DNA from 4 places in the Azovibrio sp. genome. Region 1 is predicted to be linked to each of the others. Evidence: predicted binding sites of a transcription regulator. Region 1 holds the regulator's gene; each other region holds the start of a gene.
What was found. Region 1 encodes sigma-54, which starts transcription at its own class of promoters, with help from an activator protein. Its sites were predicted from a motif close to TGGCACGCTTNCTGCTNA; they were not measured.
Positions count from the first base shown of each region.

Region 2: a site for sigma-54 is predicted at 3,953-3,970, ahead of nifH (nitrogenase iron protein). Genes of this name have one in related genera too.
Region 3: a site for sigma-54 is predicted at 3,703-3,720, ahead of glnA (glutamate--ammonia ligase). Genes of this name have one in related genera too.
Region 4: a site for sigma-54 is predicted at 3,720-3,737, ahead of WBH99_RS04615 (circularly permuted type 2 ATP-grasp protein). Genes of this name have one in related genera too.

Region 1 is NZ_JBASOH010000138.1:6,796-15,344, forward strand. Features, by position in the region: gene WBH99_RS13950 (recombination-associated protein RdgC) at 1-640, shown strand, start outside; gene WBH99_RS13955 (PsiF family protein) at 844-1,167, opposite strand; gene hprK (HPr(Ser) kinase/phosphatase) at 1,209-2,147, opposite strand; gene ptsN (PTS IIA-like nitrogen regulatory protein PtsN) at 2,160-2,606, opposite strand; gene hpf (ribosome hibernation-promoting factor, HPF/YfiA family) at 2,658-2,981, opposite strand; gene WBH99_RS13975 (RNA polymerase factor sigma-54) at 2,996-4,441, opposite strand; gene lptB (LPS export ABC transporter ATP-binding protein) at 4,478-5,212, opposite strand; gene recX (recombination regulator RecX) at 5,205-5,654, opposite strand; gene recA (recombinase RecA) at 5,647-6,684, opposite strand; gene WBH99_RS13995 (dienelactone hydrolase family protein) at 6,816-7,709, opposite strand; gene WBH99_RS14000 (Lon protease family protein) at 7,875-8,549, opposite strand, start outside.
Region 2 is NZ_JBASOH010000024.1:7,046-15,594, forward strand. Features, by position in the region: gene nifK (nitrogenase molybdenum-iron protein subunit beta) at 1-1,302, opposite strand, end outside; gene nifD (nitrogenase molybdenum-iron protein alpha chain) at 1,402-2,874, opposite strand; gene nifH (nitrogenase iron protein) at 2,989-3,885, opposite strand; gene WBH99_RS02715 (NAD(+)--dinitrogen-reductase ADP-D-ribosyltransferase) at 4,096-4,896, shown strand; gene WBH99_RS02720 (TPM domain-containing protein) at 5,031-5,528, opposite strand; gene WBH99_RS02725 (TPM domain-containing protein) at 5,529-6,431, opposite strand; gene WBH99_RS02730 (LemA family protein) at 6,447-7,064, opposite strand; gene WBH99_RS02735 (SIR2 family protein) at 7,468-8,313, shown strand; gene WBH99_RS02740 (diguanylate cyclase) at 8,524-8,549, shown strand, end outside.
Region 3 is NZ_JBASOH010000080.1:18,337-23,891, reverse strand. Features, by position in the region: partial or broken gene WBH99_RS08085 (phospholipase D-like domain-containing protein) at 1-616, opposite strand, end outside; gene WBH99_RS08080 (endonuclease/exonuclease/phosphatase family protein) at 609-1,358, opposite strand; gene WBH99_RS08075 (BLUF domain-containing protein) at 1,364-1,798, opposite strand; gene nadA (quinolinate synthase NadA) at 1,804-2,898, opposite strand; gene WBH99_RS08065 (rhodanese-like domain-containing protein) at 2,964-3,416, opposite strand; gene glnA (glutamate--ammonia ligase) at 3,787-5,199, shown strand; gene WBH99_RS08055 (addiction module antidote protein) at 5,432-5,555, opposite strand, start outside.
Region 4 is NZ_JBASOH010000042.1:5,789-14,337, reverse strand. Features, by position in the region: gene WBH99_RS04630 (CobD/CbiB family protein) at 1-610, shown strand, start outside; gene WBH99_RS04625 (acetyl-CoA C-acyltransferase family protein) at 635-1,816, shown strand; gene WBH99_RS04620 (methyl-accepting chemotaxis protein) at 1,940-3,550, shown strand; gene WBH99_RS04615 (circularly permuted type 2 ATP-grasp protein) at 3,774-5,186, shown strand; gene WBH99_RS04610 (alpha-E domain-containing protein) at 5,202-6,161, shown strand; gene WBH99_RS04605 (peptidase) at 6,158-6,895, shown strand; gene WBH99_RS04600 (DUF2126 domain-containing protein) at 6,927-8,549, shown strand, end outside.

The sequences.
Region 1 (8,549 bases):
CAAGGCCCTGCGCGATCTGAAGGACCAGGTCACCACAGAACTGCTGCCCCGGGCTTTCCTGCGCCGGCGCAAGACGCCGGTCTGGATCGATCCGGTCCATGGCTGGCTGGGGGTGGACGCCCCGAGCCTGATGAAGGCCGAAGAAGTGCTGGAACACCTGCGCCAGTGCCTGGACGATCTGCCCCTGGCCCTGGTGAAAACGCAGCATTCTCCCGCGGCCGCCATGTCCGGCTGGCTGGCAGCGGGGGACGCCTCGGCGGGGTTCACGGTGGACCGGGATTGCGAGCTGAAGTCGACGGACGAGGAAAAAGCCGCCGTGCGTTATGTGCGCCACCCCCTGGAAGGCGATGAAATCAAGGCCCACCTCACGGCCGGCAAGCTGCCCACCCGCCTGGCCCTGACCTGGGACGACCGGATCAGTTTCGTGCTGACCGAAAAAGGCGAGATCAAACGCCTGGCCTTCCTGGATGTCATCAAGGAAAACGCCGGGCAGGACGCCGGGAACGCCGAGGAAATCTTCGATGCGGAATTTGCCCTGATGGCAGGAGAATTCGCCCGCTTCATCCCGGCCCTGCTCGAAGCGCTGGGCGGCGAACAGGCCGCGCCGGAAGCTGCCAGCCAGGACGAACCGCCCTTCTGAACCCGGCCCGCCACCTCCCCGCCGCGCAGGTTTCCGGCCCGCCTCTTCCGGCAAGCGGTTCGAAGCCGCCAGACCCAGCCGGACGAGGATGGATTCCACCGCCCCGCGAAATCGAGGCCCCGGCAATCTTGCGCGAAAAGGCAAGTGAGCCCAAAAAAAAATCCCGGCGCGCCGGGATTTTTTTTGGGCAAGGCGGCCTTGCCTCAGCTCTTCAGGCACTCGCTCATGAAGGCTTTGCGTTCATCACCTTTCAGGGCCTTGTCGCCGGCTTGCTGGTTGCAGGCCTTCATCTTGTCGCGCTGGCTGGCCCCGGAAGCGGTCTTGGTGGACAGGCATTCCTTCATGAAGGCTTTGCGCTCGTCGCCCTTGAGTTCCTTGGCCTTGGCTTCCTGGTTACAGCCCCTCATTTTTTCCTGCTGAGCCTGCTGCGCCGGACTCGGGGCCTTCCTGGCGGGCGCATCTTCCGCATAGGCCGTACCGAGCCCCAGGGTAAAGGCAATGGCGAGGGTGCAGATCACTTGCTTCATGGACTTCTCCTTTGGCTTGAAAAAATGCAAGCTGAATTGTCTTAGAGTTCCTCGTCCAGCACCAGCGCTTTTTGCTGGCGGGAAATGAATTCCTGCATGCTGTCGATGCCGCGCAGTTGCAAGATGGTATTGCGCACGGCGGCCTCCAGCAGGACAGCCAGGTTGCGCCCTGCCGCCACGGGAATCACCACCTTGCGGATGGGCACGCCGAGAACATTCTGGGTCTGGGCATCGAGGGGCAGGCGCGGGGCATCGACACCGGACACGGTTTTTTGCAGGTAGACGATCAACTTCAGCTTCATCCTGCGGCGGGACGCCGTTTCGCCAAAGATGGTGCGGATGTTGAGAAGCCCCAGGCCGCGGACTTCCAGGTAATCCTGCAGCATGCCCGGGCAGCGCCCCTCCAGGGTGGTGGGGGCGATGCGGGCCAGTTCCACCACGTCATCGGCGACCAGTCCGTGGCCGCGGGAGATCAGTTCCAGGGCGAGTTCCGATTTGCCCACGCCGGAATCGCCGGTAATCAGTACGCCCATGCCCAGCACGTCCATGAAGACCCCGTGGACGGAGGTGATGTCCGCCAGGCGACGCGATAGATAAATGCGGAGCAGGTCGATCACCGCGGCGCAGGGTTTGGCCGCCGTCAGCAGCGGCGTCCGGGTGCTTTCGCAAATGGTCCGCAAGGCATCGGGAACCGGCAATCCGTCGGCAACGATCAGGGCCGGCGGCTGTGCCGCCAGGAGGGCGCCGACCTGGCTGCCAAACTGGGCTTCGGAGACACGCCGGAGCCAGGCGATTTCGGCGGTGCCGATCACCTGCAGGCGTTCCGGGTGGATCAGGTTCATGTGCCCCACCACGTCCGCGCCGTAGTTGCCGGATTCCTTCAGGCTGATGCGGCGGTTGGTGCCGACGGCCACTTCCCAGGACAGTTCGAGCTTGTCCCGGTGATCCTCGAAGAGCTGGACTAGGCTGATTTCCTGCATGCAGGGGCCGGATCAGGCAGAGAACAGGGTGATGACACGGGCGGCGTCGGTGGCTGCGGCAAGCTGCTCCCGAAACTGCCGGTCGGCGAAGCAGGTGGCGAGTTCGGACAGGATCTGCAGGTGTTCTTCCGTGGCCTGTTCCGGCACCAGGAGGATGAAAAGCTGGGACACGGGGCGGCCATCCGGGGCATCGAAGGGAATCGGCTCGGCCAGACGGATGAAGGCGCCGGTGGCCTGCTTGAGGCCCTTGATGCGGCCATGGGGGATGGCAATCCCCTGGCCCAGGCCGGTGGAGCCGAGTTTTTCCCGGGCGAACAGGCTATCGAAGACCTGCGCCGCAGCAATGCCATCCGCGCTTTCGAACATCTGGGCGGCCTGCTCGAATACCCGTTTTTTGCTGCCGGCATCCATGCCCAGCAGGACATGGGATGCGGGCAGGAGTTGAGCAATCAATTTCATGATGGGAACCGGAGAGGACCGGGCCGCAACCGGGGGTTGCGGCCGCAGACATCAATCCTCGAGATGATCGGCAACCTTGTCGCCGCGGTGATGGTCCTGAAGCTTCTGCTTGTGCCTCAGAACCTGACGGTCCAGCTTGTCGAACATGCTGTCGATGGCAGCATAAAGATCATCTTCGCTGCTTTCGACAAAAATGTCCTTGCCCGGCACATGTACCGTGACTTCGGCCTTCTGCTTCAGTTTTTCCACCGACAGGATGACATTCACGCCGGTGACCCGGTCAAAGTGGTTGATGACGGGTTCAAGCTTGGCTTCCACATACTCGCGGAGGGCAGGCGTGACTTCGATATGGTGGCCGCTGATCTGTAGATTCATTTTTTTCTCCTCTCTTACAGGGTCTTGCGTAAATTGACCGGCGGGATGTTGAGCGCTTCGCGGTATTTCGCCACGGTGCGCCGGGCCACAACGATTCCCTGCTGGCCTAGTATTTCGGATATTTGACTATCCGACAAGGGCTTCTTGCCATCTTCAGCACTGATCAAATGCTTGATCAAAGCCCGGATAGCCGTGGCAGAACACGCCCCGCCGGTATCGGTGGAGACATGGCTGCCAAAGAAGTACTTCAATTCAAAGATACCCCGGGGAGTGGCCATGTACTTCTGGCTCGTCACCCGGGAGACGGTGGATTCATGCAGGCCGATGGTGTCGGCAATCTCGCGCAGCACCAGCGGGCGCATGGCGACTTCGCCGTGCTCGAAGAACTGGCGCTGGCGATCGACGATGGCCTGGGAGACCCGGGCGATGGTATCGAAACGCTGCTGGACGTTCTTGATCAGCCAGCGGGCTTCCTGCAGCTGATTCGACAGGCCGCCCTCCCCGCGGCGCTGCTGGGACAGGATTTCTGCATAAAGCCGGTTGATCCTGAGCTTGGGGTAGGCATCGGGATTGATCTGGGCGGTCCATTTGCCGCGCAGCTTCTTCACGATGACATCGGGAATGATGTAGCGCGTATCGATGGCCGCAAAGCGGGCGCCGGGCCGGGGATCGAGGCCGACGATCAGCGCATGGGCGGCTTTGAGCGCGTCATCATCGCAAGCGCATGATTTCTTGATCTTGTTGAAATCCCGGGCGGCCAGCAGGTCCAGGTGCCGTTCCACCACGGCCAGCGCCAGGTCCCGGGTTTGATCCTGAGGCAGGGCCTTCAGTTGCAGCGCCAGGCATTCCTGGGGGGAACGGGCCGCGACGCCGGTGGGGTCCAGGCTTTGCAGCTGGCGCAGGGCGATTTCGAGGTCGTCCAGTTCCACTTCATATTCGGGCGGAATGGTTTCCAGCAATTCTTCCAGGCTGGCCGAGAGATAACCGTCATCATCCAGCCCTTCGATCAGGAAACGGATCAGGGCGCGGTCCTGGTCGGAAAACTGGGTCATGCCCAGTTGCCAGGTCAGGTGTTCACGCAAGGATGTGGTGGCGGCCTGGAGGTCCTGGCTATCGCCTTCGTCATCATCCCGGTCCCGGGCGGGGCTGCCATAGCTGCCACTGTCCTGGGACCAGCGATCTTCCTCCACCTCGCTGCGGCTGAGTTCGGCGCGCTCCTCGCTGCTTTCTTCCCGGGCCGGGACCGGCTCCTCCTGGCCCCGCTCGTTGCTGCTGCTGGTATTGTAGGTGTTTTCCCGCTCCGGCTCGTCCTCACGCTCCAGCAGCGGGTTTTCCTGCAGATAACGTTCGATTTCCTGGTTCATTTCCAGGGTCGAAAGTTGCAAAAGCTTGATCGCCTGCTGCAACTGGGGCGTCAGCGCCAATTGCTGGGAAATCTTGAGCTGGAGGGAAGGTTTCATCGGCGGGAGAGAGGTGAGCTTTTACAAAACCGCAGCTTAAAGGCGGAAATGCTCGCCCAGATAAACTTTTCTTACGTCTTCATTATAGACGATCTCGCTCGGAGAACCAGACGCAAGGACATGGCCTTCGTTGATGATCCAGGCGTGATCGCAGATGCCCAGGGTTTCCCGCACGTTGTGGTCGGTGATCAGCACGCCGATATTGCGCTCTTTGAGGAAGCGGATGATCTTCTGGATGTCGAGCACGGCAATCGGGTCCACCCCGGCGAAAGGCTCGTCCAGCAGGATGAAACGGGGCTGGGTCGCCAGGGCCCGGGCGATTTCGACCCGGCGCCGCTCGCCGCCCGAGAGGGCCGCCGCCTGGGTGTGGCGGATGTGGGTGATGTGCAACTCTTCGAGCAGGTTTTCCAGCCGCTCCTTGATTTCCTGGGGCGGGAGATTCTGCAGTTCCAGCACGGCCTGGATGTTTTCCGCGACGTTCAGCTTGCGGAACACGGAGGCCTCCTGGGGGAGATAGGAAAGCCCCCGCCGGGCGCGCAGGTGAATGGGCAGGTGGGTCAGCCTGGTGTCATCGATGAAAATGTCCCCCCCGTCGACTGCCACCAGACCGACGATCATATAAAAGCAGGTGGTCTTGCCGGCCCCGTTGGGACCGAGCAGGCCTACCACTTCGCCGCTTTTGACGGCGAAGGAGACATCGGCCACCACATCCCGGGCCTTGTAGCGTTTTTTGAGATGGTGGGCGCTCAGGCAACTGCGCGGTTCATTCATGGCGGCCATCTTCATTCAGGCCCTGCAGCACCCGGCGGATGGCTTCCTGGGAGAAGCCCCGGTACTGGAGGAATCGTTGTTGCCGCGCCCGTTCGGCCGGCGAGTCGGGCAGGGTGGCAAATTTTTTCTGCCAGACGGACCGGCAGCGACCGTGTTCATCCTCACTTTGGGCCAGGGCGGCGGCAATGGCCTCGGGCTCCACGCCGGACTGGCGCAGTTCCTGGACCAGACGGGCATTGCCATAGCGGCGGCCCCGCACATTGACCCGCATTTCCGCGTAGCGGTCATCGCTCAGCTTGCTGCACCGGACCAGTTCATCGAGCAGTTGCGTCAGAGCTTCAGCAGATCCGGCGTGGGGCGCCAGCTTGCGTTGCAGTTCGGCCCGGCTGTATTCGCGCCGGGCCAGCAAGGCCAGTGCCCTGGCCTCCAGGCTTTCAGGCATCGGCCAGAGCCGGAGCGGGAGCCGGGGCGGGAGCCGTCCTGGCGGGATTGACGATCTCGCGGATGCGGGCTTCGATTTCCCTGGCCAGGTCCGGATGGGCCTTGAGGAATTCGCGCACATTGTCCTTGCCCTGGCCGATCTTGTCGCCCTTGTAGGCGTACCAGGCCCCGGATTTGTCGATGATCTTGTGGATCACGCCCAGTTCGATGACCTCGCCCTCGCGGGAGATGCCCTCGCCGTAGAGGATGTCGAAGATGGCTTCCCGGAACGGCGGCGCCACCTTATTCTTGACGACCTTGACCTTGGTTTCGTTGCCGATCACCTCGTCCCCCTTCTTGATGCCGCCGATGCGGCGGATGTCGAGGCGCACGGAAGCATAGAACTTGAGGGCATTGCCACCGGTGGTGGTTTCGGGAGAACCGAACATGACGCCGATCTTCATCCGGATCTGGTTGATGAAGATCACCAGGGTATTGGTCTTCTTGATGTTGGCGGTGAGTTTCCTCAGGGCCTGGCTCATCAGGCGGGCATGCAGCCCCATCATGGAGTCGCCCATTTCGCCTTCGATTTCGGCCTTCGGGGTCAAGGCGGCGACCGAGTCGATGACGATCACGTCCACCGAGCCGGAACGCACCAGCATGTCGGCAATCTCCAGGGCCTGTTCGCCGGTATCGGGCTGGGAGATCAGCAGCTCGCCCACATTGACGCCCAGCTTCTGGGCATACTGGGGATCGAGGGCGTGTTCTGCATCGATGAAGGCGGCGGTCCCGCCCAGTTTTTGCATCTCGGCCACCACCTGCAGGCAGAGGGTGGTCTTGCCGGAAGACTCGGGACCGTAGATTTCCACCACCCGGCCCCGGGGCAGGCCGCCGACGCCCAAGGCCAGATCCAGCCCGAGGGAGCCGGTCGACACCACCTGGATGGCCTCGTCAATCTCGGCCTCGCCCATCTTCATGATGGAACCCTTGCCGAACTGTTTCTCGATCTGGGCCAGGGCAGCGGCCAGGGCCTTTGCTTTGTTGTCGTCCATGGAAGTTACCTTGAATGTTCAGCGGGGAATTATGGCACAAGCCCCGGATGTGGAATAAATTTTGCCGGAAGCCCATGTACTGTATGGGCGTACAGTATATGCGCTTCCGGAGCGGATGCAAGGCCGGCGGCTTACAGGCCGTGTTGCTGGAACCAGGCCAGCATCCGCCGCCAGCCATCCTCGGCCGCTGCCTTGCGGTAGCTGGGGCGGTAATCGGCATGAAAGGCGTGCGGCGCCTGATCGTAGAGGATGATCTGCGATGCCCGGGCGGCGGGGGCCGCGGCGCTTGCGAGGGCCTTCTTCATCCGTTCCACGGAGGCCAGGGGGATGCCGCTATCCTCGCCGCCGTAGAGCCCCAGCACCGGGGCCTTCAACTCGGCGACCTCATCCAGGGGATGGCGCGGGGTTTGCGGCGTCACCTCGCCTTCGAGGCGGCCATACCAGGCCACCCCGGCCTTGAGGGAAGATCGGTAGGCGCAATAGAGCCAGGTGATGCGGCCGCCGTAGCAAAAGCCGGTGATGCCCAGCCGGGCCGGATCGCCGCCGTTCTGGAAGGCCCAGGCGGCGCAGGCGTCGAGGTCGGAGAGCACCTCGGCATCCGGGGTCCTGGCCGTGATCTTCTCCAGGATTTCCGGCACGCTCTCGATCTGGCGCGGGTCGCCCTGGCGGGCAAACAGCTCGGGGGCGATGGCCAGGTAGCCGAGCTTGGCGAGGCGGCGGCAAATATCGGCGATGTATTCATGGACGCCGAAAATTTCCGACACCACCAGAATCACCGGCAAGTGCTCCTGGCCGGCGGGCCGGGCCTGGTAGGCTTCCACCTCGCCCAGGGGCGAAGCGAGCTTGACCCGGCCTGCCAGCAAGCCGGCGCTGTCGGTGTGGATGGCGGTCTGGGCCATGATCGGCTGGGTCGCCAGGGCAAAACCCACCCCGGCGGCGGTGGTGATGAAATCCCGGCGGCTGAAGGGGCGATCCAGGGGGCGCCCCGGGACCAGGCTATCGAATTCGGAATGTTTGCTTGTCATGGGAGATGCCTTCCTGAGGTGGGAAAGAGGGAACGGCATGATAGCCCCGCAGCGGCCCGCCCGGTAGGCCCGGTAGGCCCGGCCTTTTTGAAAGCGCATCGCCAGGGCGGAAGGCGCACCGCAGCGGCAAAACAAGGCCCGGCGCCTGGCGTCGATGCCATCCGTTCAACTAGCGCTGAAGCGGTTGTGACGCACCGGCTTGCGCCAGACGGGCCGCTCTTCCGGGTGGGCCGGATGCAGGGCCGCCGTCATTTCCGCCAGGGCCCGGGCCACCCGCTCGTTGAGGCTGCCCCGGGGCAGATGGCCGCGACTGTCGGGCGTGCCGGCGGGCAGGCCGGTCAGCAGCTCCATGGCTTCATCCACCGTCGCCACGGGCCAGACGTGGAACTGGCCGCGCTCGGCCGCCTCCACCACATCCGGACGCAGCATCAGGTGGGCGACGCTGGCGGCCGGGATCAGCACCCCTTGCGTCCCCGTCAGGCCCCGGGCCTTGCACAGGTCGTAGAAGCCTTCGATCTTTTCATTGACGCCGCCGATCACCTGCACCTCGCCAAACTGATTGACCGAGCCGGTCAGGGCCAGGCTCTGGCGGATCGGGGCCTGGGCCAGGGCCGAGAGCAGGGCGCAAAGTTCGGCCAAAGAGGCAGAATCCCCCTCCACCTGGCCGTAGGACTGCTCGAACACCAGGCTCGCCGCCAGGGAAAGGGGCTGATGCCGGGCGAAGCGGGCGGCCAGGAAAGCGGTGAGGATGAGCACTCCTTTTGAGTGGATGGCGCCGCCCAGCTCGGTTTCCCGCTCGATATCCACGACGTCCCCGTCCCCCACCCGGGCCGTGGCCGT
Region 2 (8,549 bases), on a different contig from region 1:
GAAGCAGAGGCTGCGCAGGTGCCACAGGTCGGCACCGGGATATGCCTTGCCATGGACGCCGTAGGGAGACTCGGCCAGCAGCTTTTCGATTGACTTGGCCCAACGCTTGGAACCGTTGTTGCACAGGATGTGGGTGGGCTCGATGCCCAGTTCCAGCATGAAGCCGACCATGCCATACACGAAGTCGGGATCGCCGTAGATGGCCATTTTCTTGCCGTGCAGCCAGGCGTGGGAGTCGGTCATCATGTCGACGAGACGGCCGCGTTCCTTGGTCAGGGACTCGGGAATGGCCTTGCCGGTGGCCTGGGAGACGGCCATCAGGAATTCGTCGGTGCCGGAGACGCCCATGGGGATGGTGGTCTTGGGCACTTCCTGGTTCCAGGTGCTTTCCACGAACTTCCTGGTCTTTTCCAGGGTCTGGGGCTGGAGCATGAAGGTGGTGATGGCGTTCGGGGCATCCTTGATTTCCGGGATGGTGGTGCCGCCCGCGTACATGCGGAAGGTGCCGTCGGCCGGGGTGTCCAGGATTTCTTCGGGGTCGCACAAGAAGGTGTAATCGACGTCCATTTCCTTGAGCATGCGCTTGATGACGCGGTAGTTGCCCAGGTAGGTTTCGAAGCCGGGAACGATGTTGATCTTGCCGTTGGAGCCGACCTTCTTGCCTTCCATTTCATTCAGGGTGAAATAGCGCAGGATGCCTTCTTCCATGTTGTCCCAGCCGGTGACGTGGGAGCCGACGAAGGAGGGCGTGTGGGCAAAGGGAACCGGGAAATCCTTGTCCAGGTTGCCTTCCTTCTTGGCGTTGCCGATGAAGGCATTCAGGTCGTCCCCGATCACTTCTGCGATACAGGTGGTGGACATGGCGATCATCTCGGCGCCGTACAGCTTGGTGGCGTTGGCCAGGCCTTCATGCACGTTCTTCTGACCGCCGAACACGGCGGCGTCTTCGGTCATGGAGTCGGCGATGAAGGCGATCGGCTCCTTGAAGTGACGGTTGAAGTAGGTGCGGAAGTAAGCCACGCAACCCTGGGAACCGTGGATGTACACCAGGCTTTTGTGAAAGCCCAGGCCGCACAGGGCGGAACCCAGAGGCTGGCAGGCCTTGGCGGGGTTGACCGTCAGGGCTTCGCGCTTGAAGTTGAGGTCCTGATATTCCTGGGTGGTGGTCCAGGCGAATGTCTCGGCGACCTTGTCGGCACTGGGGTTTTCTTCAAACAGTTCGCGCTTGGCGGACATGGACTGTTGATACTCGTCCTGACGGAACAGAGGGTAACAGGGCTTGATGTTGTTTACGTCTTGCATCTTGATCTCCTTTGCCCGCACCACCTAGCCGTGGATACGTGCGAAAGTTTTAGATAAGGGCTTGTCCTCACCCCCCTCCCGCAGGAGGGGAACGGGGCATCAGGCGGCTTGCTTTAGTGCTGCTTCGTTGTTCTTGACCCAGGGCGGGGTCAGCTTGGACCAGCAGGGGTTGTTCAGGGTCATGTCCATGTCACGGGCGAAGATGGCGAAGCCATCCACACCGTGGTAGGGGCCCGAGTAATCCCAGGAGTGCAGCTGACGGAAGGGCACGCCCATCTTGTGGAAGACGTACTTTTCCTTGATGCCGGAGCCGATCAGGTCGGGCTTGCAGGCCTTGACGAATTCCTCGAACTCGTAGCCGGTGACGTCGTCATAGATCAGGGTGGCGTCGCCCATGTCCTTGATGGTGCGGTCGTAGTCGTCGTTGTGGGCGAACTCGTAACCGGTGCCGACCACTTCCATGCCCAGGTCTTCATAGGCGCCGACGACGTGACGTGGGCGCAGGCCGCCGACGTAGAGCATCACCTTCTTGCCTTCCAGGCGCGGACGGTACTTGGCGATCACGGCGTCCATCATTTCCTTGTGCTGGGCGATGACGCGCTCGGCGCCTTCCTTGATCTTGTCGTCGAAGAAGCTGGCGATCTTGCGCAGGGATTCGGCGATCTTGGTGGGGCCAAAGAAGTTGTACTCCAGCCATGGAATGCCGTACTTCTCTTCCATGTGGCGGCTGATGTAGTTCATGGAGCGGTAGCAGTGCAGCAGGTTGAGCTTGACCTTGGGGGTGTTCTCCATTTCGGCCAGGGTGCCGTCGCCGGACCACTGGGCCACGACGCGCAGGCCCATCTGTTCGAGCAGGATGCGGGAGGCCCAGGCGTCGCCACCGATGTTGTAGTCGCCCAGGATGGCGACGTCGTAGGGAGTGGTTTCGAACGCCTGGCCGTCGCGGTTGGAGAGAATCCAGTCGCGCACGGAGTCGTTGGCGATGTGGTGGCCGAGGGACTGAGACACGCCGCGGAAGCCTTCGCAGCGCACCGGCACCACGGGCTTGCCGATGGTGGCCGCGGCCTTCTTGGCAACGGCTTCGATGTCGTCGCCGATCAGGCCGATGGGGCACTCGGACTGCACCGAGATGCCCTTGTTCAGGGGGAACAGCATTTCGATTTCGTCGATCAGCTTGGCGAGTTTCTTGTCGCCGCCGAACACGATGTCTTTTTCCTGGAAGTCGGACGTGAAGTTGATTTCGCAGAAGGCATCCACCCCGGTAGTGCCGACGTAGTAGTTGCGACGGCCGGCACGGGCGTATTGACCGCAGCCGATGGGGCCGTGGGAGATGCTGATCATGTCCTTGATGGGGCCCCAGACCACGCCCTTGGAGCCAGCGTAGGCGCAGCCCCGCATGGTCATGACGCCGGGCAGGGACTTGCGGTTGGAGGTGATGCACTTCTTCGAGGATTCCAGGGTCTTGTCGTTGATCATCAGGTGCTTGGCCCGGTCTTTCCTGGCCTTTTCCGGATAAACCTCGAGCACTTCGGCGATCAGGGCCTCGGTCGCTTCGCGTGTGAGCGCTGCCATAATAGTTTCCTTTCATTGCGCCGGCACTTATCCGTGCCAGGCGCTCAATGAATCATGGGTTGCTTCGTCATGGGGTGCTGCGTGATACCCGCCCGGCGGGCGGCTTGCCGGAACTCAGGCGGCAGCCGCTTCGGCAGCCAGTTCGGCGGCGGTCTTGCCGACGATGGATTCGTCCTCGGCTTCCATGATGCCGAACTCCATCAGCAACTCTTCCAGCTCTTCCATCTCGATCGGGGTCGGGATGACGAAGTTGGTGTTGTTGACGATCTTGTTGGCCAGGGAGCGATATTCGTCCGACTGCTTGTGGGTGGGATCGTATTCAACACAGGTCATGCGGCGGATTTCAGCGTGCTGCACGACGTTGTGGCGGGGTACGAAGTGGATCATGGTGGTGCCCAGGCGAGCCGCCAGAGCCATGATCAGTTCATCTTCGCGGTCGGTGTTGCGGCTGTTGCAGATCAGGCCGGCCAGACGCACGGAACCGGAATTGGCGTACTTGACGATGCCCTTGGCGATGTTGTTGGCGGCGTACATGGCCATCATTTCGCCGGAGCAGACGATGTAGATTTCCTGCGCCTTGTTTTCGCGGATCGGCATGGCGAAACCGCCGCACACCACGTCGCCCAGCACGTCGTAGAACACGAAGTCGAGATCTTCGTCGTAAGCGCCTTCTTCTTCCAGGAAGTTGATGGCGGTGATCACGCCGCGGCCGGCACAGCCCACGCCGGGTTCCGGGCCGCCGGATTCGACGCACTTGATGCCGCCGAAGCCGACGGACATCACGTCTTCCAGTTCCAGGTCTTCCACCGAGCCGGCTTCAGCCGCCAGGTGCATCACGGTGGTTTGAGCCTTGCTGTGCAGGATCAGACGGGTGGAGTCGGCCTTGGGATCGCAGCCGACGATCATTACCTTCTTGCCGGATTCGGCGAGCGCCGCCACCAGATTCTGGGTGGTGGTGGACTTGCCGATACCGCCTTTGCCATAAATGGCGCATTGACGCAGTTTTGCCATGGTGTAATCTCCTTTGAGTCAGTCGGGTGATTCGATTGCGAGGAATCCAATGGGTCGCACCACAGCTTGTGCATGGACCGTGCCAGCTTCTAAAATTTGATTCAAGCAATTGATTTATAAATGAAAACAAAAAATACTGGGGGTTTTCCGGAAGGCGCGGGATGCGACAATTCCCCTGACGTTTGTAGGGCTGACGACAAAGTTCTCACATTGCCCCGCCATGCCTGCCTGCCCATCAACCGCTGCAACCTGCCTGCCGTCATTCTGGGCAGTCTCAGCTATCAGCTATGCCCGGTGCCCCTGCAGCTGGACGGGGTGGCGGAACTGCATCAGGACCTGTTCCTCCGTTTGCAGGATTGCCCCGAGGCCGGTCGCCGGGCGGAAATTTTCCGGGACTATATGACCGTCCATTTCCGCCTGGAGCATCTGGACGAGGCCGGTTTCAGTGGCGGCCCCAGGGGCCGGGCCAAGGCCAACTATGTGCGCATGCTGCGCGGCTGGAGTTTTGATTCCGGCAGCCGCGAGGCGGCGGTGCTCAAGGGCTGGGTGGAATCGCGCTTTGGCCTCTTGCCGCGCTACCACTGCGAAGCCCTGCGGGACAAGGAGGGGAGCGCCTATCTGCGCTTTATGGAAATGCGGGCCCGGGGGCTGTACGGCACCAATGCCCTGGAGTCCCAGCTCGATCTGGTGTATGCCTACTGTCAGTACGAGTTTGCCCGGCAGCAGCCGGGGGTGAGTCACCTGACCCTGTACCGGGGCACCAATCATCGGGATGAATACGAGTGCCTGGGCGAAGGGCCGGGGGGTGGGCCGGTGTTACTGCTGAACAGCCTCAACTCCTTTTCCAGCAACCGCGAGCGGGCCGGGGAGTTCGGCGATTACATCCTGGTCGCCAACGTGCCGGTGGCGAAGGTGATCTTCCATTCCGCCCTGCTGCCCGGCGTGTTGCAGGGCGAGGACGAGAGGCTGGTGCTGGGCGGCGCCTACGAAGTCGCATGGACGACATTCTGACGTGGTTGCAAACCCGACCCTGAGTCGGGCCGCGCGGGTTTGCCCGGCGGCTACTGCAAACCGCGCCGGCAGGAACAACCGGATGGAGGCGCCGCGCGCTGATGCGCCGATGGGCGCCGGCGGCTTCGTCGCGGTCATAGCAGCAGCGGCCGATCCGGCAGTTCGTTGGCATTATTGGCGCCGGCGGGAAAGTGCTCGACCAGCAGTTCGCTGGCGCGCGCCACGGCCGTCAGGGCGCCGCCCCGGTAGTCGCCGGCCTTGAAGGCCGCCTCCATGGCACGACAGATGGCGTCCCACTCGGCTTGCGGCACCCGCGCCGCGATGCCGCGATCGGCCAGTATCTCCACGCGCCGATCCACGAGTTGCAGGTAAATCAGGATGCCGCTGTTTTCTTCCGTGTCCCACACGCCCTGACTGGCGAACAACTCGGCGGCGCGCTGGCGGGCGCTGACGCCACGCCATGCCTGGGCGATCGGCAACGGTCCTTCGACGATGAAGCGCAGTTCGCCGCGATGCCGGCTCTCGCTGGCGGCCACGGCGCGGCCGATCTCGTCGATCAGGGCGCGGCCGAAACGCCGCCGCGCCAGCCAGGGCGGCGTCAGAAGATGCTTCATCAAGCGTGTAATGTTCATCTACCAGCTCCCCGAGGCACCGCCACCACCACCCGCGCCGCCACCGCCACCGAAGCCGCCACCGAAGCCGCCACCGCCACCGCGGGAGCCGCCGCCGGCAAGAACGGCAAGGATCAGGTCAAAGCCAAACAGGGCGAGCAACAGGCCCAGCAAAAAGCCGCCGATGATTCCGGTCAGGCCGCCGACGAACAGCCAGCCGAGGCCGCCGGTGAGCGCCCCGACCAGGGTGGAGCCCAGGAAATTTCCCAGCACGAAACGCAAAATCGCGCCGCCGATCACGATGGCAAGGAGGAGCCCGTAGAGCAGGGTCTCGCTGATGTCCGACAAGGCCGCGCCGCCGCCGCCCTGTGCCCGGCCGGAACCGGGCGATGCGCCCGCCCCGGCCTTCGGCGCCGGCAGGGCCTCGCCGTCCACTACCTTGAGAATGGCATCGACGCCGGCGGCGATGCCGCCATGGAAGTCGCCGACCGAAAAGCGGGGCGTGATGACATCGGCAACGATGCGTTTTGCCGTGGCGTCGTTGAGCACCCCTTCCAGGCCGTAACCGACCTCGATGCGCAGCCGCCGGTCATTCTTGGCGACGATCAGCAGCACGCCGTCGTCCACGCCCTGGCGGCCGACCTTCCAGGCATCGAAGAGGCGGATGCCGAACTGCTCGATGGTCTCGGGCTGGGTGGTCGGCAGCATCAGCACCACCACCTGGGCGCCCTTGCGCGCCTCGAATTCCGCCAGACGCTGTTCCAGGGCCGCCTTCTGCCCGGCGCTGAGGGTGCCGGTCAGGTCCGTCACCCGCGCCGTCAGGGGCGGGATGGCGACCTGGCCATCGCCGCCCGGCGCGGCCCCGGCCAGGGCGGCCCAGAGGCAGAACAGCAGCGCCGTCAGACGGGCGGCCAGGGATTTCATGATGACTCCGGCGGCTTACCGGGCGGCAGGGGCGGCGGCGGGGGCGGCGTTGAAGTCGATCTTCGGCGCCGTGCTGATGGCCTTTTCATCTTCCACGGTGAAGTTGGCCTTGGGCTTCCAGCCCATCACCCATGCCGTCACGTTGTTGGGGAAGGTGCGCACCGAAATGTTGTATTCCTGCACTGCCTTGATGTAGCGATTGCGCGCCACGGTGATGCGGTTTTCGGTGCCTTCCACCTGGGCCTGCAAGTCACGGAAGTTGGCATCGGCCTTGAGCTGCGGATAGTTCTCCGCCACCACCAGCAGCCGCGAGAGGGCGCTGGATAGCTCACCCTGGGCCTTCTGGAACTTGGCGAAGGCGGCCGGATCATTCACCAGTTCCGGCGTCGCGTTGATGCCGCCGACCTGGGCCCGCGCCTCGGTCACCCGCGTCAGCACCTCTTTTTCGTGGGCGGCATAGCCCTGGACGATGGCGACCAGATTCGGCACCAGATCGGCGCGGCGCTTGTACTGGTTGAGCACCTCGGACCAGGCGGCATTGACGGCTTCGTCATTGACCTGAATCTGGTTGTAGCCACAGCCGGACAGCAGCGCAGCGGCCAGGGCCAGCACGGCAAGCAGACGCAATTTCATGATGGGAGTCTCCATTGAAAACACAGGTCGGCAATATGAGGCCGAAACGCCGAAAGCTCAAGCACTACGGCCATCCCGTCTGCCGCGTTCGAAATCCGCACGGCCCGGCGGCGGGAGTTTCTGGTGTTCCGGCGGCATGAAGGGGTACAAGCAGGGGTACAAGCCTGGGGCGCCGATGGCGAAGCGCTTGCCACGACCTCAGCCTGCCGCGGCCAGGGCGCAAGCTGCGGTTTTCCTGCCGCCGGCTGAATTTGTCGACGGGTCTGTTCAAGCCCCCGCAACGGCCTGTCACGAAACCGACAAATTCCCAGTTTCTTGCAAGCGGGTCCAGGCGGGGCGCGGCTTTTGGGGCCGGTGCGGATATTGCTATTACAGCCAGACCCAACCCCTACCGAGTCCAGAAATGACCCCAGAACTCCGCTCCCAACTTCTCGCCGGCCTCAAGGACGGCTCCATCGTGCCCTATCTGGGCTGTGGCGTCCTCCGGGACGTGGTGGCCGTGGCAGGCGGCCAGCCGATTCCCGCCGACAGCGACGCCCTGATCATCGCCATGAACGGGGGCAAGCCGATGTCCCCCAAGCTCATGTATGAATTCCCCCGGGCCGCCATGAATGTGGAACTGAAGCGGGGCCGCAGCGCCGTCGAGAAATTCCTCACCACGACCTATGGCCAGACCGCCTGGACCCGGGCGAAGCTGCATGACTGGCTCAAGGAGATCCGCCCCGCCTATGTGGTGGATATCAACCGGGATACCCAGTTGCAGGATTCCTACGCCGATGTTCCCCACACCCTGATTGCCGGCATCGCCCGCATGGGCGGCACCGACTACCGCTTCAAGCTCTATGAACGCCAGGAGGGCGCCTACCAGGAAATCACCCTGGAACAGGCGGACCCCGCCCTGCCGATCCTGTTCAAGCCCATGGGCACTCCGGTGCCCAAGCCCAGCTACATTGCCTCCGATGCGGACTATGTGGATTACATCACCGAACTGATGGGCGGCTTTTCCATTCCCCCCTTCCTCAAGGCGTACCGCAAGGGCAAGCAGTACCTGCTGCTGGGCCTGCGCCTCAACCGGGATACGGAACGGATGGTGATGGCCGACATCATCTACGGCGCCGGCAGCCCTGCCGGCTGGGTGCTGATTCCCGAGCCCAACGACAAGGAACGCCGCTTCTGCAAGAAGCTGGGCCTGCAGATCGTCGAGGCCGACTGGAGCGAACTGCTGGATGAAGCCCCGGCCGTTGCCTGATGCAATCTGACCCTGCCGCAAAGCCGCCGGGCGAAGCGGCCGCGGGTGTGTGCTTGCCGCGCCCGGAAAAAACCTTCCCGTCCGCCCGGGCCTGCGCCCGGTCCTGATGAACGGCCTGCAACCCATCCCGGTCCGCTGCGGCCGGGATGGGTTTGCCGCTGTCTCCGTAATCTGCCACATGTCCATGTGACGAGCCGTGGGCGGGGCGTTATGATCCAGGCTGTTTTCCTGGTCGA
Region 3 (5,555 bases), on a different contig from region 1:
TGTTGTCGCGCAGCAGGAAGGCGGCCCGTTGCCGCCCCTGCACGGCGGGGCAGTCCGGACAGGGGTCCTGCTGCGGCAGGCGGTGGCGGCGCTTGAAACTCGCCCAGGCGACGTTTTCCCACATGCGCTGCATTGCCTGGCGAATGGTGGGCACGAGCGGGCCTTCCACCTTGACGGCATAGTCGTAGCGGGGGCGCAGGGCGGGCGGGGCGTTGTCGTCGTCGATGATGTTGATGCCGCCGACGAAGGCCACCCGCCCGTCGATGACCACCAGCTTGCGATGCAGGCGGCGCAGGCGGTGGCGGTGCAGGTGAAAGCGAGCGACCTCCTGGCGGTAGATCAGGTACTGGACCCCGGCAGCCTGGAGGCGGGGGCCGAAGCTTTCGGGAAAATCCCGGGCGCCAAAGCCATCCACCAGCACCCGCACCGCCACCTGGCGGCCGGCGGCCCGGATCAAGGCAGAGACGACCTGGTTGCCGATGCGGTCGTTGGCGAAGATGTAGCTTTCCAGAAAAATTTCCCGGCGGGCCTGGTCGATCTGCTCTAGCAGGCTGGGAAAATATTCATGGCCCGAATTGAGCAGGGTGATGCGATTGCCGTCGATGAATTCAGGCATCGTAGAAGAGCCGGGCCGACAGGGCGGCGTGGTCGGAAATATGGGACCAGGGCGGGCCGAAGTGCACCTGGGCTTCCTGCACTTTCAGGCCGCGCACATAGATGCGGTCGAGCCGGAATAGCGGCAGGGCGGCGGGAAAGCTGCGTACCGGGTGCGGGCCAAATACTTCTTCCAGGCCCAGGCGCCGGGCCAGTTGATCGGCGGCCTGGTTGCGCCAGTCGTTGAAATCGCCGGCGATGACGAGCGGTGTGCCAGCCGGGGCGAGCCGCTCCAGGTAGGTGCTCAGGTCTTCCATCTGCAGCCGCCGGGAGCGGCCAAACAAGGAGAGATGGACGCAGACGCAATGCAGCGGGCGACCGTCGGGGAGTTCGATGCGGCAGTGCAGCAGCCCCCGGCGCTCGAACTTGAGATGGGTCACGTCCTGGTTGTGGCTGTCCAGAATCGGAAAACGGGACAGGATGGCGTTACCGTGGTGGCCATGGTCGTAGATCATGTTTTGCCCGTAGGCCGTTTCGGGCCAGACCTCTTCGGCAAGGAAGTGGTGCTGGGCGGGTTCGGGCCAGTCGGGGTGATGGAGGGCATGGCCCAGGTGCAGACCCTGGACCTCCTGCAAGAAGACGATGTCCGGGGAGAGGCTGCGCAGGCGCTCGCGCAGCTCGTGGATCATCATGCGCCGGTTGAACTGGGAAAAACCCTTGTGGATGTTGTAGGTGGCGATGTGCAGGGAACGCGGCAAAAACATGGCCTTCAGCGTTGGGTCTGGGCGAACTGGCGCAGCAGTTCCAGGGCGATTCCGGGGCGGATGGCCTTGCCTTCCAGGCCGTGCCCCGGCGCACGCAGGGAAAAAGCATCGGCAAACCGCTTGCCTTCCTCGGTTTTCAGAGCGTGAAAGCCCATGCTCCAATCGGCAAAACTGCGTCCGGCAATGGCTTCTTGCTCCAGCAGGAACAGGGAATGGTGGCGCGGGTCCCGTTCGATCTTTTGATAAAGCCCGGTTACGGCGGCGGGCGAGCCTTCCAGCACTTGCATGAATACGCCGCCGCCATACAGCAGCATCCCCGTCAGTTCCAGTTCGGCATTGCGCTTGCGGCTCTCTTGCAACAACTCCAGAAGCTCCACCTCGCTCATCTCGTGGGTGGCGGTGCTGCAGTAGATCAGGTGGATCAGGTCCGTTTCGCCCATGAATTTCAGGAAATGGCCAGCATCCGGTCCAGGGCCCGCTTCGCGAGTTCCGCTTCGTGGGGCGGCACCACGATGGGATTGACCACCTGCCCGGCCACCAGGTTTTCCAGGGTCCAGGCCAGGTGCTGGGGATCGATGCGCTGCATGGTGGAGCACATGCAGATGGTGGTGGCCATGAACTGGACGATCTTGTTCTGGGGCAGCATTTCCCGCGCGAGCCGGTCGACCAGGTTGAGTTCGGTGCCCACCAGCCAGCGGGTGCCGGGCGGGGCTGCCTTGATGGTCTTGACGATGAATTCCGTGGAGCCGACATGATCGGAGGCGGCGCAGACCTCGAAATTGCATTCCGGGTGGGCAATCACGATGCCGTCCGGGTAGCGGGCGCGGAAGGCGTCGATATGGCGCTTCTGGAACATCTGGTGCACCGAACAGTGGCCCTTCCAGAGCAGGATCTTCGCCTTTTCGATCTGCGCCGGGGTAAGCCCGCCGCATTCCAGGTCCGGGTCCCAGACCTGCATGTCTTCCAGGGGAATGCCCAGGTTGTGGCCGGTCCAGCGGCCCAGGTGCTGGTCGGGAAAGAACAGGATCTTCGGGCGCTGCGCAAAGGCCCAGCGGGCGATGCTGCCGGCGTTGCTGGAGGTGCAGACGATGCCGCCGTGCGCGCCGCAGAAGGCCTTCAGGTCGGCGGCGGAATTGATGTAGGTGACCGGGGTGAATTCCCGTTCCACGTCCAGCACCTCGCCCAGCTCCCGCCAGCAGCGTTCCACCTTGGCGAGGTTGGCCATGTCGGCCATCGAGCAGCCGGCGGCGAGGTCGGGCAGGATCGCGGTCTGCTCGGGCCGGGACAGGATGTCCGCCACTTCCGCCATGAAATGCACGCCGCAAAAGACGATGTAGGGAGAGTCGGCCTGGGCCGCCAGGCGCGAGAGTTTGAGGGAATCGCCGGTCAGGTCGGCGTGCTGGTACACGTCGGCGCGCTGGTAGTGGTGGCAAAGCAGCACCACCTCCTTACCCAGCTGGTGGCGGGCGGCGCGGATGCGCGCCTCGCACTCGGCATCGGAAAGGCTGTTGTAGGCATCGAAGGGCAGGGGAGTCGTCATGGTCGCGATCAAAAGGAAAGGGCGGGGCGCGCCAGGCCGGCCGGGAATCGGCGCGCCTTGCGGCGTCAGCTCTGGTACCAGGGCAGACCGGCCTGGCGCCAGCCGCCCACCTTGTTGCGCTGCTCGTTGGCATCCTTGTCGCCCTCGAAACCTTCGAGGACGTTGTAACAGGCGTTGTAACCGGCGGCGGTGGCGGCCCGGGCGGCCTGATCGGAGCGGGCGCCGCTGCGGCAGAGGAACAGCACCACGGCTTCCCGATCTACCTGGCGCTTCAACTGGGGCAGGAAATTGGGATTGGGCGTGCCGCCGGGATACTGATTCCACTCGATCTCCACCGCATCGGGAATGCGTCCCACCCAATCTAGTTCGGCACGGGTACGCACATCCACCAGCTTGGCGCCCGGGGCCAGTTGCCAGACCTGGCTGGCCTCGGTGGGTGTCAGGGCGCCCGCATAGGGGAGTCCCAAAGCCTGGCCTCGTTCCTGGGCCAGTTGCAGTAGATCGGTCAGTTTTCCCATGGCGGTATGCGGTCATGAATGGCAAGGGGCTCAAGTATAGCGCAGGCAAATTGTCTGGACGGCACCGCCGTTGGGTGTGGATTTGCCGGAGCCGGCCCTGGATGGCTTGGGCGTGTTGAGCGTGTTGAGCGTGTTGGGCGTGTTGAGCGTGGATGGGGAGGCAAATCAGAATGCGCACCCAATCGGTGCGATCCTGGTTCGAGGGTTGCACTTGTTTGGTGCATTGCTGGGCGAGTGATTTTTCCGAATCTCCTTGTGGCACAATGGCCAAGCAGCCCCAAATCCTTGGCATGCTTCCTGCTGAAGCCTGTCCGTTGTAATTTTTTTGTGTTGCCGGCGCGGCCGGTATCCGTTTAGGAGACTTTGCAAGATGGCTACAGTTCAGGATGTTCTGAAGATGATGAAGGAAAACGACGTCAAGTTCGTCGATTTCCGTTTCACCGATACCCGTGGCAAGGAGCAGCATGTGGGCGTGCCGGCGCATGCGGTCGATGCCGAAAAGTTTGAAGATGGCCACGCGTTTGACGGTTCTTCCATCGCGGGCTGGAAGGGCATTCAGGCCTCCGACATGCTGCTGATGCCAGACCCCGGCACCGCTTTCATCGACCCCTTCTTTGATGAAACCACCCTGGTGATCTCCTGCGACGTGGTGGATCCCGCCGACGGCCGGGGTTATGACCGCGACCCCCGCTCCATCGCCAAGCGCGCCGAAGCCTACCTGAAGTCCTCCGGTATCGGCGACGCCGCCTTCTTTGGCCCCGAACCCGAGTTCTTCATCTTCGACTCCGTGGAGTGGAGTACCGACATGTCCGGCACCTTCGTGAAGATCTTTTCCGAAGAAGCGGCCTGGACCTCCGGCGAAAAGGTCGAAGGCGGCAACATCGGTCACCGTCCCTCCGTCAAGGGCGGCTACTTCCCCGTGCCCCCCGTCGATTCCTTCAACGACATCCGGGCCGCCATGTGTCTCATCCTGGAACAGTGCGGTGTTGAAGTGGAAGTGCATCACCACGAAGTGGCCACCGCCGGCCAGAACGAAATCGGCACCAAGTTTGGCACCCTGGTGCGCCGCGCCGACATGACCCAGGTCCTGAAGTACGTGGTCCACAACGTCGCCCACCAGTACGGCAAGACCGCCACCTTCATGCCCAAGCCGATCGTGGGCGACAACGGTTCCGGCATGCATGTGCACCAGTCGATCTGGAAGGACGGCAAGAACCTGTTCGCCGGCAATGGCTATGCCGGCCTGTCCGAAACCGCCCTGTACTACATCGGCGGCATCATCAAGCATGCCAAGGCGCTGAACGCCATCACCAATCCGGGCACCAACTCCTACAAACGGCTGGTGCCCCACTATGAAGCGCCGGTGAAGCTGGCCTACTCGGCCAAGAACCGTTCCGCTTCCATCCGCGTGCCTTTTGTATCTTCCGACAAGGCGCGTCGCATCGAGACCCGCTTCCCCGACCCCATCGCCAACCCCTACCTGTGCTTTGCCGCACTTTTGATGGCCGGCCTGGACGGCATCCAGAACAAGATTCACCCCGGCGACCCCGCCGACAAGAATCTGTACGACCTGCCTCCCGAGGAAGACGCCAAGATCCCGACCGTCTGTGCCAGCCTGGAAGAAGCGCTGGCTGCGCTGGACAAGGATCGTGAGTTCCTGACCCGCGGCGGCGTGTTCTCCAACGACTGGATCGATGCCTTCATCGCCCTGAAGATGGAAGAAGTGAACAAGGTGCGCATGACCACCCACCCGGTGGAATTCGACCTCTATTACTCCTGCTGAAAATTGAGTGGCGGGCCATTGCTGGCAATGGTGATCACCATCCCCCTGAAAAGCCCGGATTTCCGGGCTTTTTGGCGAGGCGTCGGGCGGCGCGGCAATGAATGATGGTGCCGCCCGGCAAAGCATCAATGAGACAGGCTTCCGCTGCTCCCGGGAACGCGCCAGGGACGGAAGCCTTTCGGTGAGCGCTGGGCAGCTCTCACCGCGCAGTCCAACAGAGCCGCAGAGCCGCCTACGGGTGTGCGTGAATCGGCTGGGCCACCAGGCGGACACCGAGCGCCGCGCAAACCTTGCTGATGGTCTCGAAGCGCGGGCTGGCATTCGGGCGCAGCGCCTTGTAGAGCGCTTCGCGGGTA
Region 4 (8,549 bases), on a different contig from region 1:
GGCGCTGCGTCTGGGGGATGTGGAGCGGGCCCGGGAACTGCTGGCAGAATGGCAAGGGCAGCCGGTTTCCCGCTGTAGTCCCGGCGATATTGCCCGGATCTCCATCGAGGCCGCCCTGGCCGCTTCCCACCGTCATGTATTTGCCATCCTGCTCTGGTTCGTGCTGCTGCCCGGCCCGCTGGGGGCCTTGCTCTACCGGCTGGCGCATCTGCTGGCGACGCATTGGCGGCAACGGGGGCCAGAAGATTCCTTTGGAAAATTTCCGCAACAAATCTTTGTTATCGTGGACTGGTTGCCAGTACGGCTTACCGCAGCGGCCTTTGCGGTAGTGGGGAATTTTGAAGATGCCGTGTATTGCTGGCGCAGCCAGGCGACCCAGTGGGATGACCCGGAACTGGGCATCGTGCTCTCCAGCGGGGCGGGTGCCCTGGGTGTACGTCTCGGGGTCCCCAGCAGTGAGACCGATGCCCTGGCCGAAAGCGGCGAACTGGGCGTTGGTGAAGCGGCTGATGCGGATTTCATGCAAAGCGCGGTCGGCCTGGTCTGGCGCGCAATTGTGTTATGGTTGATGATGTTGTTTTTGCTTGGGCTTGCCAGCCTGGTGGGCTGAAGATTTCTAGACGAGGAGATGTGCATGAGTAAAGATATCGTTGTTTTGAGTGCTGTTCGTTCTGCTGTGGGTACCTTCAACGGTTCCCTGAAGGATATGGAGCCCGCCGAACTGGGCGGGGTGGTCGTCAAGGAAGCCATCGCCCGGGCTGGCGTCGATCCCAAGCAAGTAACCTTTGCCACCGTTGGCAACTGCATCCCTACCGAATCCCGTTATCCCTATGTGGCCCGTGTCGCCACCATCCAGGGCGGCATGAGCATGGAGTCCGTCGCGTTTGCGGTGAACCGTCTGTGCGGCTCCGCCATGCAGGCCATCGTTTCGTCCGCCCATGCCATCATGCTGGGTGATGCCGATTTCGCCCTGGCCGGCGGCGTCGAAGTCATGTCCCGCGGCGCCTACCTGCTGCCCGCCCTGCGCGCCGGTGCCCGCATGGGCGACACCAAGGCCATCGACGCCATGGTCTCCGTGCTGACCGACCCCTTCGGCGTTGGCCACATGGGCATCACCGCCGAGAATCTGGCGATCAAGTGGGGCATCAGCCGCGAGGAGCAGGATGCCTTCGCTTTGGAATCCCAGAAGCGTGCCGCTGCCGCCCAGGCCGAAGGGCGCTTCAAGGGCCAGATCGTGCCCATCACCTTCCAGACCAGGAAGGGCGATGTGGTGTTTGATACCGACGAGCACCTGAAGCCCGGCACCACCCCGGAGTCCTTGGCGAAGATGAAGCCCGCCTTCAAGAAGGACGGCACCGTCACCGCCGGCAACGCTTCCGGCATCAATGACGCCGCCGCCTTCCTGGTGCTGGCCGATGCCGCCAAGGCCACCGCCGCCGGCTACAAGCCCATGGCCCGCCTGGTGTCTTACGCCATCGCCGGCGTGCCCAACGACATCATGGGCGAAGGCCCCATCCCCGCTTCCAAGCTGGCCCTGCAAAAGGCCGGACTGACCCTGGACCAGATCGACGTGATCGAATCCAATGAAGCCTTTGCCGCCCAGTCCCTGGCCGTGGCCAAGGGCCTGGGGCTGAACCCCGCCAAGACCAACGTCAATGGCGGTGCCATCGCCCTGGGCCATCCGGTGGGGGCTACCGGCGGCGTCATCGTCACCAAGTTGATTCATGAAATGCACCGCTCTGGTGCCCGTTACGGCATGGCCACCATGTGTATCGGCGGCGGTCAGGGTATCGCCACCATCTACGAACGCCTGTAAAACAAGGCGTTCCATGGTTCACGCAACGGCACCTGCGGGTGCCGTTCTTACTGGCGTGATTCGTGCAAGCACTGGGCGATTGTCTGGAAACAATGTGTTTCGATCAGTTCAGGAAAAGGTTGCATGAAAAAAAACTTGCCAGTTACCCAGGTCGAAGTCCCTTTTCCCAAGGGGGCGTACATTGTCTCGAAAACGGATCTCAAAGGCGTGCTGACGCACGTCAATGACACGTTTGTGGAGGTGAGTGGCTTCCAGCGGGAGGAGTTGATCGGCCAGAGCCACAATGTGGTGCGGCATCCGGACATGCCGCCCCAGACCTTTGCGAACCTCTGGGAGACCGTGAAGGCCGGTTTGCCGTGGCAAGGAATCGTCAAGAATCGCTGCAAGAATGGCGACCATTACTGGGTCGATGCCTTGGTGGTGCCCGTCCGGAAGAATGATCAGACCATAGGTTACATGTCGGTCCGCACTTGCCCCTCCCGAGCCCAGGTCAGGGCGGCGGAGCAGCTTTATGCGCAGCTCAATGGTAGTGGGAAACCCCTGCCGAAGCCCGGGGCGCCCGGGCTTGCTTTGCGTACCAGGCTGACCGGTCTGGCGATCTTGCTGGTGGTGCTCCAGCTCTGCTCCAATTTCCTTGGCCTGTTCGGGGGGGGCAGCCAGCTCGCCACCTGGGTCGGGCATGGCCTGGGGGTGTCGGGCATTCTGGCCGGACTCCTGCTGGTGCGCTGGCAGGGCCAGACCCTGGAGGGGGTGGAGCAGGCCACCCGGCTGATGGACCATATCGCCCAGGGTGACCTGACCGATACCATTCCCAACCATCGGCGTGATGAACTGGGGCAGATGGCGCATGCCATGATTGCCATGCAGGCCCATCTCAAGGTGATGCTGGCGGAAATTGCCGAGGCCGCCCAGCGCATCAAGGGCGGGTCCGGCCACCTGGAAGGGGAGATGGGCACCATTCATGGCGAGTTTACCCAGCAGTCCGAGTCCGTTTCCCATATCGCCGCCGAGGTGGATGAGTTGAGTACTGCGGCCAGGCAGGTAGCGGCGGGGGCCCAGGATACGGCTAGCGCCGTCAATGAATCGCGGGCGGCCCTGGAGGACGCGGTGAAGCGTATGCTGGAAGGGCGCCAGGCTTCGCGCCTGGTGGTGGATACCGTGCAGCGGGCCAGCCAGACCATGCGCCAGTTGTTTGAATCCATCCTCCAGATCGGTGTCGTTTCGCGCGGGATCCGGGAAATTTCCGAGCAGACCAATCTGCTCGCCCTGAATGCCGCCATCGAGGCGGCCCGGGCCGGCGAGGCCGGGCGGGGCTTTGCCGTGGTGGCCGATGGCGTAAGGAAACTGGCCGAGCGGACCAGTAGCCAGACTAGCGAGATCAGCCGTACCGTAGCCGAGATTCAGTCGGTCACCCAGGAGGCCCTGACGGCCATGGAGCAGGCGGGGGGCCAGGTCGATGAAGCGGATCAGGCCATGGATCGCTCCGATGAAGGGCTGGCTCAGGTGGCCAGCCGGGGCGAGGCGATGAGTGTGCTGGCCCAGCAGATTGCCCAGGCGGCGGCGGCGGAATCCCGGTCCACCGAGGATATCGCCCGCCATCTGGCTCGCATTCTCGATGGCATCGAAGGCAATGTGGCGCACCTGGAAAGTGCCCATCACCGCACCCAGGATCTGACCCAGGTTGCGGATGGATTGCGCAGCCTGATCAGTTATTTCCGTTACATCCGCAACTGAGTTTGCGTGGCATCGCGACCGAGACGGTTTTCCGGTTGCCCCTTTTATTCCGGGGCATGGTGCGCCAGGCCCTTGGTTCTGCACCCGTCTTGTGCATCCGCCGGTTCTTTTTTTTCCGGGAATTTGTCCGGAGTTGCCAACTTCATGAATCAGAAGTGGATTATCGGGCTGGCATGGTGTGTGCTGCAGTCCTGTTGTTCGATTTCAGAAAACGAGAACGCCCATGGCTTATTACTACAACGAAATGTACGATGCCGACGGCAGTGTCCGGCCCCATTACCGGCGCTATGCGGAATGGCTCGATACCACCTCGCCCGAACGGATAGCCAGGAAGCGCGCCGAAGGCGATCTGGCCTTTCGCCGGGTGGGCATCACCTTCGCCGTCTATGGGGAGGAGGCGGGCAAGGAGCGGCTGATCCCCTTCGACATCATCCCCCGCATCATTCCCGCGGCGGAATGGAGTGACATGGCCGCCGGCCTGCGCCAGCGGGTCAAGGCCTTGAATGCCTTCCTGCACGACATCTATCACGATCAGGAAATCCTCGAGGCAGGGCATATTCCCGCCGAGCAGGTGCTGAACAACGGCCAGTACCGGCCGGAGATGAAAGGCGTGGAAGTGCCCGGGCAGATCTACGCCCACATCGCCGGAGTGGATGTGGTGCGCGCCGGGGCAGGGGAGTTCTACGTGCTGGAAGACAACCTGCGCGTGCCCTCCGGGGTCTCCTACATGATCGAGGACCGGAAGATGATGATGCGCCTCTTCCCGGAACTCTTTGCCCGGCACAAGGTGGCGCCGGTGCAGCACTACCCGGACCTGCTGCTGGACAACCTGCGCGCCGTGGCTCCCGTGGGCGTCTCCGATCCCACCTGCGTGGTGCTGACGCCCGGTGCCTACAACAGCGCCTATTTCGAGCATACCTTCCTGGCCCAGCAGATGGGGGTGGAACTGGTGGAAGGGCGCGACCTGTTCGTCAAGGACGGCACGGTCTACATGCGCACCACTCAGGGGCCGAAGCGGGTCGATGTGATCTACCGCCGGGTCGATGACGACTTCCTCGACCCCGAGGCGTTCCGCCCGGATTCCATGATCGGGGTGCCGGGTCTGCTCAGGGCCTGCAAGGCGGGCCGGGTGACCCTGGCGAACGCCATCGGCACCGGGGTGGCGGACGACAAGTCGATCTACCCCTATGTGCCGGAAATGATCCGCTTCTACCTGGGCGAGGAGCCCATCCTCAACAACGTGCCTACCTACATGTGCAGGAAGCCCGGGGACCTGGACTATGTGCTCGCCCACCTGCCCGAACTGGTGGTCAAGGAAGTGCATGGAGCCGGGGGCTACGGCATGCTGGTAGGGCCGGCCGCCACCCGGGACGAGATCGAGCACTTCCGCAAGTTGCTGAAGGCCAGGCCCGAGGGCTACATCGCCCAGCCCACCCTGGCCCTGTCCAACTGTCCCACCTTCGTCGAGCGTGGCATTGCGCCCCGGCATCTGGACCTGCGGCCCTTCGTGCTCTCGGGCAACGGCATCCAGATGGTGCCCGGCGGCCTGACCCGGGTGGCCCTGCGTGAAGGTTCCCTGGTGGTGAATTCATCCCAGGGTGGCGGCACCAAGGACACCTGGGTGCTGGAAGACTGATAGAGGGAGAACAACATGCTGAGCCGTACCGCCGACCACCTGTTCTGGATGTCCCGCTATGTCGAGCGGGCCGAAAATCTTGCCCGCCTGCTGGATGTGACCTGGCAGATGTCCATGGTGCCCCAGTCCCTGGAGGCCGCCAACCAGAACTGGTATGCCGTGATCGTCCTGAACAGTCTGGAGGAGACCTTCGCGCGCAAGTACAGCGAGGTCAATGCCGACAACGTGCTGCGCTTCATGGTGAGCGACCCGGACAATCCCGCCTCGCTTTATTCCTGCCTGCGCCTGGGCCGGGAAAATGCCCATGCGGTGCGCGGCACCATCACCGCCGAGATGTGGGAAACCCTCAATTCCACCTGGCTCGAACTGCGGGCCCAGAGCTATGAGCAGCTCACCGCCAACGGGCCCGGGGACTTCTTCGAGTGGGTCAAGATCAAGTCTTCCCTGATCCGGGGCGTCACCATCGGCACCATGCTCCAGGACGAGGCCTACCACTTCATCCGCCTGGGCACCCTGCTGGAGCGGGCCGACAACACGGCGCGCATCCTGGATGTCAAGTACCACGTCCTGAAACCCAAGGGGGAGGAGGGCACCAGCGACTTCTATCAGTGGGGTGCGCTCCTGCGATCCGTCTCCGCCTTCGAGGTGTACCGCAAGACCTACCGCGCCGTGATCAACCCGGAGCGGGTGGCGGAACTCTTGATCCTGCAGCCGGACATGCCCCGCTCCCTGCTGTTTTGCCTGAAGGGGGTGGTGAAGAACCTGGAACTGGTGGCCAATGACCAGTCCGGGGAAACCCTGCGCCGGGCCGGGCAGCTCTATTGCGAGATCCGTTACGTCCGCATCGAGGATATCCTCGAACATGGTTTGCACGAATACCTGACCGACTTCATGGATCGCATCTACGATCTGGGCAATGGCATCAGCCGTGATTTTCTGGTGCCGGTTGCCACCCAGATAGCGGAGGCTGCATGACCTATTGCGTTGCCATGCGGCTCGATGCCGGACTGGTGTTCCTGTCCGATTCCCGCACCAATGCCGGGGTGGATCACATCAACAGTTTCAGGAAGATGCACTTCTTCGAAAAGAAGGGGGAGCGGGTGATGGTCTTGCTCACCGCCGGCAACCTCTCCATCAGCCAGTCGGTCGTCAATCTGCTGCGGGAAAAACTGGAGCAAAAGCGCGGTCCCAACCTCTACACCATGAAGAACATGTTCGAGGCGGCCCGGCATGTGGGGGATTGCCTGCGCGAGATCCACGCCCGGGACGCCAGGTTCCTGGAAGATTTCGGCATCGACTTCAACGCCTCCATCGTGCTCGGCGGCCAGATCAAGAGCGAGGAACCGCGGGTGTTCATGATCTATTCCGCCGGCAACTTCATCGAAGCCACCAAGGAAACGCCCTATTTCCAGATCGGCGAATCGAAGTACGGTAAACCCATCATCGACCGGGTCGTGACCCGCAAGACCAGCCTTGACGAGGCGGCCAAGTGCGCCCTGATTTCCATGGATTCCACCATCCGCTCCAACCTCTCCGTGGGCCTGCCCCTGGATCTGCTGATCTACGAGCGGGACACCCTGAAGGTGGGGTTCCACCACGTCATCGACCAGGACAACGCCTACTTCGATCTCATCCATTCCCAATGGGGCCAGAGCCTGCGGCAAGCCTTTGCCGAACTGCCCAACCTGGACCGGAGCGATTTCCAGTAATTTTTATGTCATTTAGTCATAGGGAGTTCCCATGTCCATCCATGTCGCCCTCAATCACGTCACCCACTACCGCTACGACAGGCTGGTGAACCTCGGACCCCAGGTGATCCGCCTGCGTCCCTGTCCCCACACCCGTACCCGGATTCTTTCCTACAGCCTCAAGGTCACGCCGGCCAAGCACTTCATCAACTGGCAGCAGGACCCCCAGTCCAACTGGCTGGCCCGGCTGGTATTCCCCGAGCCGACCCGGGAATTCAAGGTGGAGGTGGATCTGGTCGCGGAAATGTCGGTCATCAATCCCTTCGACTTCTTCCTCGAGCCCTATGCCGAGAAGATCCCCTTCCAGTATGAAGGCTGGCAGCGCCATGAACTGGCGCCCTACCGTTACCTGCTGACTTCGGCCGAGGACTGTGGCCCCCGCTTCAATGCCTTCCTGGCCTCCGTGTCGCGCGAGCCTCTGCCCAGCGTGGATTTCCTTGTGGCCTTGAACCAGAAGGTGCAGGAAAGCGTGGCCTACACGATCCGGCTCGAGCCCGGCGTCCAGACGCCGGAAGAAACCCTGGAGAAGGGTTCCGGCTCCTGCCGCGACTCCGCCTGGCTGCTGGTGCAGCTGCTGCGTCACCTGGGCCTGGCCGCCCGCTTCGTTTCCGGCTACCTGATCCAGCTCACCGCCGACGTGAAGAGCCTGGATGGCCCCTCCGGTCCCGAAGCCGATTTCACCGACCTGCATGCCTGGTGCGAGGTGTATCTGCCCGGCGCTGGCTGGATCGGTCTCGACCCCACCTCGGGCCTCTTTGCCGGCGAAGGCCACATTCCCCTGGCCTGTACCCCCGAGCCTTCCTCCGCCGCCCCCATCACCGGGGCCGTGGACGAGTGCGAGTGCGAATTCAGCCACGCCATGCAGGTCACCCGTATCTGGGAAGCCCCCCGGGTCACCAAGCCCTACACGGAAGCGCAGTGGGCCGAGATCGAAGCCCTCGGTCACCGGGTGGATGGAGATCTGTCGGCCATGGACGTGCGCCTCACCATGGGGGGCGAACCCACCTTTGTCTCCGTCGATGATCCGGATGGGGCCGAGTGGAACACCGATGCCATGGGCCCGAACAAGCGCATCCTGGCGGCCGATCTGTTCCACCGCCTGCGGGAAAAATACGCGCCCCAGGGCCTGATGCACTTCGGCCAGGGCAAGTGGTATCCAGGCGAGCAGCTGCCGCGCTGGAGCCTCAACTGCTTCTGGCGCCGGGACGGGGAGCCCTTGTGGCGTGATCCCGGTCTTTATGCCGATGAAACGCGCGATTACGGCGTGACCGAGGAGCACAGCCAGCAGTTCCTGGCCCGGGTGGCGGAAAACCTCGGGCTCGACCCGGCGCAGGTGTTCCCCACCTTTGAAGACGTCTTCTATTACCTGTGGCGGGAACGCCGCCTGCCGGTCAATGTGGACCCCTTTGATGCCCGGCTCGATGACGCCCTGGAGCGGGAGCGCCTGCGCCGCATCTTCGAGCAGGGCCTCCAAAAGGCCGTCGGCCATGTGTTTCCGGTCATGAAAAACTTGGGCGGGCAGTGGCAGACCGGACCCTGGTTCCTGCGCGACGAGCGCTGCTATCTGGTGCCGGGGGATTCCCCCATGGGCTACCGCCTGCCCCTGGATTCCCTG